Regions from separate parts of the Gracilibacillus caseinilyticus genome, predicted to be linked through region 2. Evidence: riboswitches for the same ligand, from Rfam matches in the RefSeq annotation. Region 2 holds a riboswitch; each other region holds the start of a gene.
What was found. A riboswitch is a leader RNA that binds a small molecule or an ion and turns the genes downstream of it on or off. The one in region 2 is predicted to bind S-adenosylmethionine.
Positions count from the first base shown of each region.

Region 1: it holds a riboswitch for S-adenosylmethionine, as region 2 does, so the genes downstream of both, MUN88_RS01890 (thiolase family protein) here and MUN88_RS09035 (PLP-dependent aspartate aminotransferase family protein) in region 2, are expected to answer to the same signal.
Region 3: it holds a riboswitch for S-adenosylmethionine, as region 2 does, so the genes downstream of both, MUN88_RS10595 (methionine ABC transporter ATP-binding protein) here and MUN88_RS09035 (PLP-dependent aspartate aminotransferase family protein) in region 2, are expected to answer to the same signal.

Region 1 is NZ_CP095072.1:399,967-403,249, forward strand. Features, by position in the region: gene MUN88_RS01885 (acetoacetate--CoA ligase) at 1-854, opposite strand, end outside; gene MUN88_RS01890 (thiolase family protein) at 857-2,014, opposite strand; SAM riboswitch class I at 2,177-2,289, opposite strand; gene MUN88_RS01895 (ASCH domain-containing protein) at 2,371-2,718, opposite strand; gene MUN88_RS01900 (glycoside hydrolase family 5 protein) at 3,279-3,283, shown strand, end outside.
Region 2 is NZ_CP095072.1:1,895,749-1,899,031, forward strand. Features, by position in the region: gene MUN88_RS09030 (SGNH/GDSL hydrolase family protein) at 1-245, opposite strand, end outside; gene MUN88_RS09035 (PLP-dependent aspartate aminotransferase family protein) at 503-2,173, opposite strand; SAM riboswitch class I at 2,258-2,365, opposite strand; gene MUN88_RS09040 (Hsp20/alpha crystallin family protein) at 2,537-2,992, shown strand; gene cls (cardiolipin synthase) at 3,164-3,283, shown strand, end outside.
Region 3 is NZ_CP095072.1:2,237,839-2,241,121, reverse strand. Features, by position in the region: gene MUN88_RS10605 (MetQ/NlpA family ABC transporter substrate-binding protein) at 1-66, opposite strand, end outside; gene MUN88_RS10600 (methionine ABC transporter permease) at 76-738, opposite strand; gene MUN88_RS10595 (methionine ABC transporter ATP-binding protein) at 728-1,756, opposite strand; SAM riboswitch class I at 1,991-2,113, opposite strand; partial or broken gene MUN88_RS10590 (MBL fold metallo-hydrolase) at 2,204-2,864, opposite strand; gene uvsE (UV DNA damage repair endonuclease UvsE) at 2,988-3,283, shown strand, end outside.

The DNA.
Region 1 (3,283 bases), 1.5 Mb from region 2:
TGCTGTAATAACGTACCACCAACTGAATGAACAATCGCTTTCGGCAGACCAGTTGTGCCCGACGTGTACAAAATATAAAGCGGGTCACCAAAATTCACCTGTTCGAACTCTGGTTTAACAGCTTGATTATCTAGTAGTGATTCCCAACTGACCGCACCATCCACAATGCCTGTTGTTGTCACTACATGCTGAATACTATCCATCTGTTCTGCTATTTCCTCTACCTTATCGGAAATATCAAATGGTTTTCCCTTATATTGATAATGAAGATGAGCAATCAATACTTTAGGCTGTACTTGGCCAATACGATCGATAATACCCTTCGCTCCGAAATCCGGTGAACAAGACGTCCAAATCGCACCAAGCGAAGCAGTAGCTAATAATGCTACAAGGCCGTCAATATTATTTGTCGTAACTCCTGCAACACAATCGCCTCGTTTCACGCCTAGCTGCTTAAATCCTTGTTGAGCTTTAGCCACTTGCTCGCTGAGATCTCTAAATGTGATCGCTTGTGTCACGCCTGTTTCGTCCGCTTGAAAAACGGCTATGTTGTCAGGATTGGCTTGCAGGACATTTTCTGCAAAATTAAGTGATGCATCAGGAAAGAAAACCGCATCCACCATTGAATCTGCTGGATTGTAATAGCGAGTGCCCTTTTCACCAATAATACCGGCATAATCCCAAACAGCTGACCAAAATTCCGCAATATGGGTAATCGACCATCGGTGCAGTCTGTCGTATGGAAATAATGACTGATCAACAAACACAGCAAAGGCTTTTAGATGGGACTGATCGATATCACGTTGTGCAGGTTCCCATAATACTCGGTTACGGGTTACAATTTGACTACTCATGATCATTCTCCTTTCGTTGGTACTTCAATTAAAATAGCAATTCCTTGACCACCGCCTCCACATAATGCAGCTATTCCTTTGCCACCGCCACGTCGTTGTAACTCTTTCGCTAAGGTCAATATTAATCGAAAGCCTGTACCACCAAGTGGATGACCAATTGCGATCGCTCCACCGTTGACATTCACTTTATCCAAATCGAGGTCAAGTGCACGACAGCTTGCAATTACCACACTTGCAAAAGCTTCGTTAATTTCAAATAAATCAATATCGTCGACCGACAGCTTCTGTGCTGTTAACAGCTTCTGAATCGCATCAGCTGGTTTTGTTTGTAAACTGGCATCTGGTCCTGCCGTTTCTGTCCAACCGGTAATCGTTGCAAGTGGAGAAAGATCCAATGCTTCTGCCTTTTCACTGGATGTGACGATACCGATACTTGCTCCATCTGTCATCTGCGAAGCATTCCCCGCCGTTATCGTGCCACCCTCTGCAAATACAGGTTTCAAGTTTGCTAGTCTTTCCGCTGTTGTCTGCTCACGTATGCCTTCATCTTCCTCTAAAATGTCTGAAAAAGGTATAATCTCTTCTCGCAAAAACCCTTTCGACCGAGCGAAGGCTGCGCGCTGTTGCGAGAGTGCTGCGAGGTGATCCTGTTCCGTTCGTCCAATACCATATTTCTGATTTGCCTGTTCCGTCAACGCTCCCATTGATTGCTCACTCAATGAACACCATAACCCATCATGTAATAACGTATCTGTCATGGTCTGGTGCCCAAACTTTTTACTATGTTTCGTTACTGTAAAAGGTGCATTCGACATTGAATCAAATCCACCAACGATATAAGTTGTGCCTTCCTGCAACAAAATTCTTCGGGCTGCATCAATTACAGAAGCTACTCCACCTAAACAAACATTGTTCAACGTAATAGCAGGGGTATGACTGCTAATCCCAGCTGCATGTGCTACTTGTCTTGCAGGATTTTGGCCTTGTCCAGCCTGAATGACTTCCGCTAACAACACACCATCAAACGGCGCTAATTCAGGATATTTTTCATGTAAGTACTTCATTGGCGCACTTGCCAATTCAGTGGCCGAATATGATGATAATGCTCCGTTCCATTTTCCAAAAGGCGTCCTTATACCGTCTACAAGTACAATCGACATTAGATATTCACCCTCTTATTTATTTACTAGCTTAATAGTTTTTTGAATATATTTAATATTCAGACTTTTTTGGTTAATAAAAGCTGGTAAAACAGATCCCTTTTGTGTAAAACAAAAAATCTCCCTATCTAGAGATAGAGAGATTCAACTTGCTAATAAAACTCCTTATCTCTACTAAGTATAGTGACTTAGTTGGATTTGGCACCTATATTAAGCAATGCTTAATGGTTGCCGAGGCTTCAAAGGGCCATTCCCTCCACCTCTCTTGATAAGACAAGATCCTATTAAGTTAACGTTTTGATTATTGATAACTTTAGCATGTTTTGTCGTTATATGTCAATGGCAGAAAAACACCATTAATCAACAGCACTGAATTCGTGTACCCACACTTTCATCTTCGGTCCCCAAGGCATACCAGGGTGAAGAGATAAAATAGACTGTTTGTATGCTTCTAAATTATCGTATCCTTCTCGCTTAGCGTCCTCATCCGTAATCATTCCAAGTGACTGTTGATACACATTATCGACACGGAAATGGTGATCTTTCAGTGTCATCACCTCTCCAATATCCGCATATCGGCCATTTCGTCTTGTTGCTGTTTTTTCTCCTTTAATGACTTTTTCTACGTCTGCTTCTATTGTAACAAGGCGGTCAATTGTACACGTTTTTGGCGGCAACTGCTGTGAGTTATGTTGATTACTCATCTTGCATCTTTCCTTTCTATCCAATAAAGATAATCATTTTATATAAAATAAATCAGCATATTTTGCGGGACACTTCTTTTTTATTTTATCACAGCACCGGCAACTATTCATGGGGGTGAACCTAATAAAAACTGAACATTTCGTGTCAAAATCGTATTTTGTCAGGAATAGATGATTATTTGTCCAACATAGAAAACAATCGAGATACGGTTTGATATAAGAAATCAGACTAATACAATAGACCTATCACCTTCCAAATAATAAAAATAGTTAATCGATAACCTTGATAAATCAAAGTGAATAAGCACCTGTTCCAGAAAAAAAACAAATGATTTTGTCCAAAAAACAGAGATAACCGGGTAAATTCTATTAATTATAAAATTTATAATAAATTAGATTGTTTTATAATTACTTTGTGTTAGAATGTATTCTATAAAGTCATCGATTAGCTAAAAAACACTCTATTATTCATTGTTTTTTTACCTCTTTCTAAGATTCACGAAAGGAGGAAAATTATTCAAAAGAAAGAGATAAAATAAAAATTTTAACGAGGTGATTTTATGAA
Region 2 (3,283 bases):
TCTTTTTTGAACAATTGAAGAGCACCCATGACTGCTTCACGGACGTGTGAAGAAATGGAGCTGTTTTCTTCCGCTTCATCGGTTTGTTCCTCTTCGGCGGTTTCGTCCTCAGTTTCTGTTTGATTATTTTCTGTCTCGTTGGTCGTGTTCGAAGATTCTTGCTGATCTGATGGCCAAGCAAAATAAACAGCCAATGTGATCGCAGCAATCAGCAATACGACCAGAATCAATACCTTTTTCCTCATGGTCAACACCTACAGTTATAAATCTTATCCTTATTAAGTATACCCGTCCATTTATGATTGCTAACATGTGTTATAGAATATGCATCTTAACAATTGAAAATGAGTCAATTTGTGAAATGATACGAATTGTATCACAATAATCTGACCGTGTTATGGAAAATATTCATTAAAAAGCATAAGACCGCAAACCGAAATGGCCTGCGGTCTCACATATATATATTTATCTTGGGGAGATAAATAACGATAGTCAGGGAGAGTTACTCTCCGCGGCGTAAGCGGTCTGCCTCTTGAAATGGGCATTTGTTCTCGACAATGACTTGACCGTATGCTTCCGCCTTTTCTTTTGTAGCAGGGTCTGTCTGCCCTTCAGCAAACCAAACAATTTTGGCCTGGTTTGTATATGCAGCAGCTGCTTCCTTTTGATGTAAAATGTATAATATATCAATCTCACCTTCTGCCTGATCCGCTTTGGTGATGTGATAACCTAATTTAGATAATTTGCTGAGTGCTTCAGAGTCTTCGAGTGAGCCAGCCACTGCGATTGTTTTCGGGCGAATGTCGCCGTTTTCTCTCGCAAGTGGGGAAGATAATACCCACGAGATTGCCTTCTCCGCACCCGTTGAAATCGTTGGTTCGCTATCTGTTGCAACTGCAATCGCCTGATCTAAGTCCTCGATAATATCTTCAGCTGTTTCAATACCAACAGAAAGTCGGATTAATTCTTCTGTAACGCCAGATTTCTTTAATTCTTCCTTCGTCAATTGCTGGTGGGTAGTGGATGCAGGATGAATAATTAATGATTTCGCATCTCCCACATTGGCAACATGAGACCATAATTGTACATGATCAATTATTTTTCGTCCAGTTTCTCTACCACCCTTTATACCAAAGACGATCATAGAACCAAAAAGGTTACAAAAATATTTTTTTGCTAATGAATGGGAAGGGTGATCCTCTAGTCCAGGATAGGAAACCCATTCCACTTGTGGATGATTTTTCAGGTAATGCGCAACGGCTTCGGTATTTTCGCTGTGACGTTTCACTCTTAAATGTAACGTCTCCAGACCTTGTAAGAAATAAAAAGCATTCTGCGGGCTTAACGATGGTCCAATATCTCGTAATAATTGGACACGAAGCTTAATCGCAAATGCCGGTGGTCCAATATCAATTCCGAAGCGAATACCATTATACGATTCGTCAGGTTCCGTAAAACCAGGGAATCGGTCACTATTCCAATTAAATCGCCCACTGTCTACCACAATACCGCCGATGGAAGTACCGTGCCCGCCAATCCATTTCGTAGCAGAGTGCACGACAATGTCAGCTCCCCAGCTAATTGGTTTACACACATACGGGGTGGCAAATGTATTATCAATAATAAGTGGAACTCCATGTTCATGGGCAATATCAGCAACAGCTTCGATATCGAGCACATGTAAACTAGGATTGGTAATCACTTCACCGTATACAGCTTTCGTCTTGTCTGTGATAGCTTCTCTGAAATTCTCAGGATTAGTACCATCGACGAATTTCACGTTAATACCGTATTTAGGTAAAGTTGTGTTAAACAGGTTGTAAGTCCCGCCATACAAATTGCTGTCTGCTACAATTTCATCGCCGGCATTAGCCAAGTTCAGAATGGCGAGTGTAATAGCAGATGCGCCTGAAGCTGTGCCGACAGCAGCAACTCCATCTTCTAATAAAGCAATACGCTGTTCGAAGACGTCAACCGTTGGATTCATGATACGCGAATAAATATTGCCCATTTCTGCTAGAGCAAAAAGATTTTGGGCATGCTCTGTGTTGTTGAATACATAAGAAGTAGTTTGATAGATTGGTACGGCACGCGCATTGGTTGCTGGATCAACTTGCTGGCCGCCATGCAATAAATTGGTCTCACTTCCTGGAAATTGAAACGGATTTGTCATTGATGTACCCTCCTCTAAACTAATGAAAAAAAACCTCTTCTCACCGATAGTAAGAAGAGGTTTGCTTATGTAAGTTCAGTCCTCCTCTTATCTTTCAGGTCAAACCTGTAGGATTTAGCACCATTTCAACTAAAGAAATTGACGGTTGCCGGGCTTCACAGGGCCTATTCCCTCTGCCACTCGAAATAAGAGTTCGTATTTATTTAATTGACTACATTATAAGTCATACATTGGCAATCGTCAACAAATATATCAGAATTTTGCGAAGTAATAGAATCTTCTGCAGATTAACATAAACTTTATGATCATTTTTCGTTCGCTATGCATAGTATAAAGTGGGTAACAAGACCAGGAGGGATGAACATGTCACAAAAAGGCGGAAAACATGATTGGGGAGAAGACTTTATTAAGAAGTTAGACTCATTCCTTTATGAAAAACCGAACCGTAACGTAATGGAAACGATTGATAGTTTTTTTGAACAGGTCAAAATGCCGAAACAGATTCCCGCAGATGTTGTGGAGACAGACGATGAATGGATCGTACGTGTCGATTTGCCAGGTATAAAAAAAGAACAGATCAAGTTGAAATTGTTAGGTAATCAAATTTCTATAACTGTTGATCATGAAGAAGAAATCGATCAGCACGATCAAACGTATCAATATTATCATAAAGAACGAAGACAGCAACGTAAGCAACGGACGATCACCTTACCATATGCAGTTGATAAAGAAACAGCCAAGGCAAGTTTTCAAGATGGTGTATTGGAAATCAGAGGACCAAAAAATCAAGCAGAAGATGACGCTTTAAGTATTGATTAAGCTAATAGCAATTGCTATTAGCTTAATCATAATTGTGCTATATTAGGAATAGACGACTTTTTTTGCACGTTAGAAAAGTATGAAATTTTCTCAGCGTTGTAATTCGACAGGCTGAAAATGTCACCAGTACTTGTCGATAAGCCGAATTTTCTTTAAAAAGGAGGTTTTCCTTTGGAGATTACCCAGCTCGTTATCACTTTTCTACTGGTATTTAATATTGTCTTATCATTAACTATTATCTTCCTTGAGCGAAAAAATGCCACGGCGACTTGGGCTTGGATCATGGTGTTA
Region 3 (3,283 bases), 340 kb from region 2:
ACAGCCTGCCAAAATTCCTGCAATCGATAAAATGAAAATAAATAAGATCAACCATCTCTTTTTCAATGAAAAAACCTACCTTCTTCGTGATGTTTTGGATAATGTATTTCCTAGTGATTGGATCAGCTGTACAATTAATACAAGCAGTAAAACCGTCACAATCATTATATCTGTTTCAAAACGCTGGTAACCATAAGCAATCGCCAAATCACCCAGTCCACCACCGCCGACAAAGCCAGCCATGGCAGACGCACCAACGATCCCAATCGTCGCAATCGTAATGTTCAAGATCAACGAACTGAATGCCTCCGGAACCATAACTCGAAAAATAATTTGCCAAGGCTTCGCCCCCATCGCCTCTGCTGCTTCAATCACACCAGGTGATACTTCCAGCAAACTGCTTTCTACCAATCTCGCAATATATGGCGCTGCAAATACGACTAATGGGACAATCGCTGCTGCTGTCCCAATCGTAGTTCCAATGAGCAATCTAGTAAAAGGTATAATGGCAACGAGCAAAATAATAAAAGGAATCGATCGTAAGAAATTAATAACGCCATTCAACACATTAAAAAATGGCTTATTTCCATACAAATTACCTGGTCTTGTGATGACTAGAATAATCCCCAGTGGCAGTCCTAAAATTAGAGAAAACGCCAGGGAGAATCCTACCATTTGCAGTGTTTGCAGTGTAGCGTCCAAAATTCTTGGCCAGAATTCCATTAACTTAACGTCCATCTGCTGTAACCTCCTCCACTTTCACTTTGCTGTCGATAAACTGATATGCTTCTTGGATCTCACTGGACTTCCCTTGCAATTCAACCACCAAGTTACCGAATGGTCGGCCTTGCAGCTCCACTATCTGCCCAAACAAAATATTGGTGTGTACATCGTAACGCTTCGCAACTTCTGAGATAAGCGGCATTTCCGTTGAGTCATTTTCAAAAGTTAACCGATAAATAGCGCTATTGCCTTGCGAGCGAGTCACCTTATCCATCACCGATTGCGGCAGCTCATCATTCATGACCGTTTTGACGAAGTTCTTCGTCGTTTGCTGCTGCGGATTCGAAAAGACATCAAAGATCGAGCCTTCTTCAATCACCTTTCCTTCCTCCATCACCGCAACGCGATCACAGACTTCCTTAATAACTTGCATTTCATGGGTGATCATTAAAATCGTAATGTGATACTCATCTCTTACTTTTCGTAATAAATCAAGAATCGAACTGGTTGTCTGCGGGTCTAATGCAGATGTCGCTTCATCACAAAGCAATATCTCCGGATCGGTTGCCAATGCTCTCGCAATTCCTACACGCTGTTTCTGCCCGCCAGACAGCTGTTCCGGATAATGATCCGCTTTATCTGCTAACCCGACAAACTCTAGTAATTCCTCTACTTTTTGTTTGACTTTAGTTCCAGGTACTCCCGCTAAGGATAACGGAAAACCGACATTATGAAAGACTGTCTTTGATTCTAGTAAATTAAAATGTTGAAAAATCATGCCTATTTTTCGGCGCACATCAATCAGTTCTCTTTTAGAAAGACTTAATAGATCGTTGTGGTTTACGAGAACTTTGCCAATATCCGGTCTTTCCAACAAGTTGACACAGCGTATCAAGGTACTTTTTCCAGCGCCACTAAAACCAATCACGCCAAATATTTCACCTCGGTCAATCGACAAGTTGACCTGATCGACTGCGGTTATTTCCCTGTCGTTCGTTATGTACGTCTTACTGATGTTCTGAAACTCAATCATAACTTCACTCTTTTCTAACGTATTGTGTGTTGTCTTCAGATGAATTTAAAATTAGAAAAACTCGTCATTCGCCTCGTCTATTAGCGAGTACCGAAGTTTTTCTTATACTTGGTACATACTAAATTTTCACTACGTCGTGCTTCTTCATTGCTAAAATTTTATACTTTCCTACCGTACAAAAAAATCTCCCCTTCATTCTTAGAAGAGAAGATTCAATATGTATGTATTAAACTCCTCTTATCTTTCAAGTGAACGGTTCACTTGATGGAATTGGCACGCTCTTTTTATTCCATAATCAGAATAAAACCCGTTGCCGAGGTTTCACAGGGCCAGTCCCTCCACCTCTCTGGATAAGAATGAAAATAGTATGAATTTTTTAATAGCAATGTTGTTATTTTAATCCACACCTTACCTTTTGTCAACATATTCTGACAATTTGTGCAACTCTTACATCAATTGTTGTTTCGCACGCTTTACAACATCCTTCATTTGCTTTTCCGGATGAGATAACAAATCGCCATGGCCAACCGCCAGCACAGAGGGGTGCAAATTCACTAATCGTTGCGCTGTTCCCACTGCCATTTTTTTATCCCATGTGGCCCAAGCAGGAAACGGAAATCGCCAACGGACATCTCCAGATACAGCTAATCCACCGAATATTTGGAAGGCATCCCCTGCTATCAGACTGTGATCTCTCACATGCAAAAAAGACATGCTGCCCGGCGAATGACCAGGTGACAGAATCGCTTTCAAAGAACCGATTTGAGCACCATCCTCAAATAGCTGATACGGCACACGATTGATTTGTTTTTCCAGACCGCCATCCAGCATTTTTATGTCTTCAGAAGGCACGAAAATTTCCACCTCAGGCAGATCCGCTTTCAATCCTGCCAACGCTCCAATATGGTCACTGTGAATATGTGTGAGCAATTTTTTCAATTGGCTTTCCGATATCAGCCGCAGCTTTGACAATCGCTTTTTTGAAAAAAGGTAATCCAGCATCGACTAGTGTAAGGGATTGATCTTCCTCTACAAAATAACAATTAACAGGAAAAAATCTCGGCATAAAAGCGAGCTGATACAGCTGGTTAGACTTTGTTACTTTCACCTTCATCCACTCCCCGAATATTTATATCCCATAGATACGATTGAGATCACAAGGTGGTTACATAATAAAAAGAATTTTAAGAAAAACTAACATTACTATCATTATTCAATCCAGGAGGTAACCATGACAATCGTCCGACTTGGCTATGTGGCCATGAGCAAATACGTAAAAAATGCCTCACCTTCGCAAACGATGACATTTAAGCAATTTGAAACAATAAGAGATCGAGAGGCAGCGATTCGAAAACTAGAGCGAATCGCCCTCGAAAATTTACATAACACCTTACGAATTTTAAAGCATAACAGAGCGTCAGACATCTCTTTTTACCGTCTGACATCACGACTTATTCCACTAGCCAATCACGAGGAACTGCTGGATTGGCATTATATGAAACCACTCCGGGAAAAATTGATCGAAAT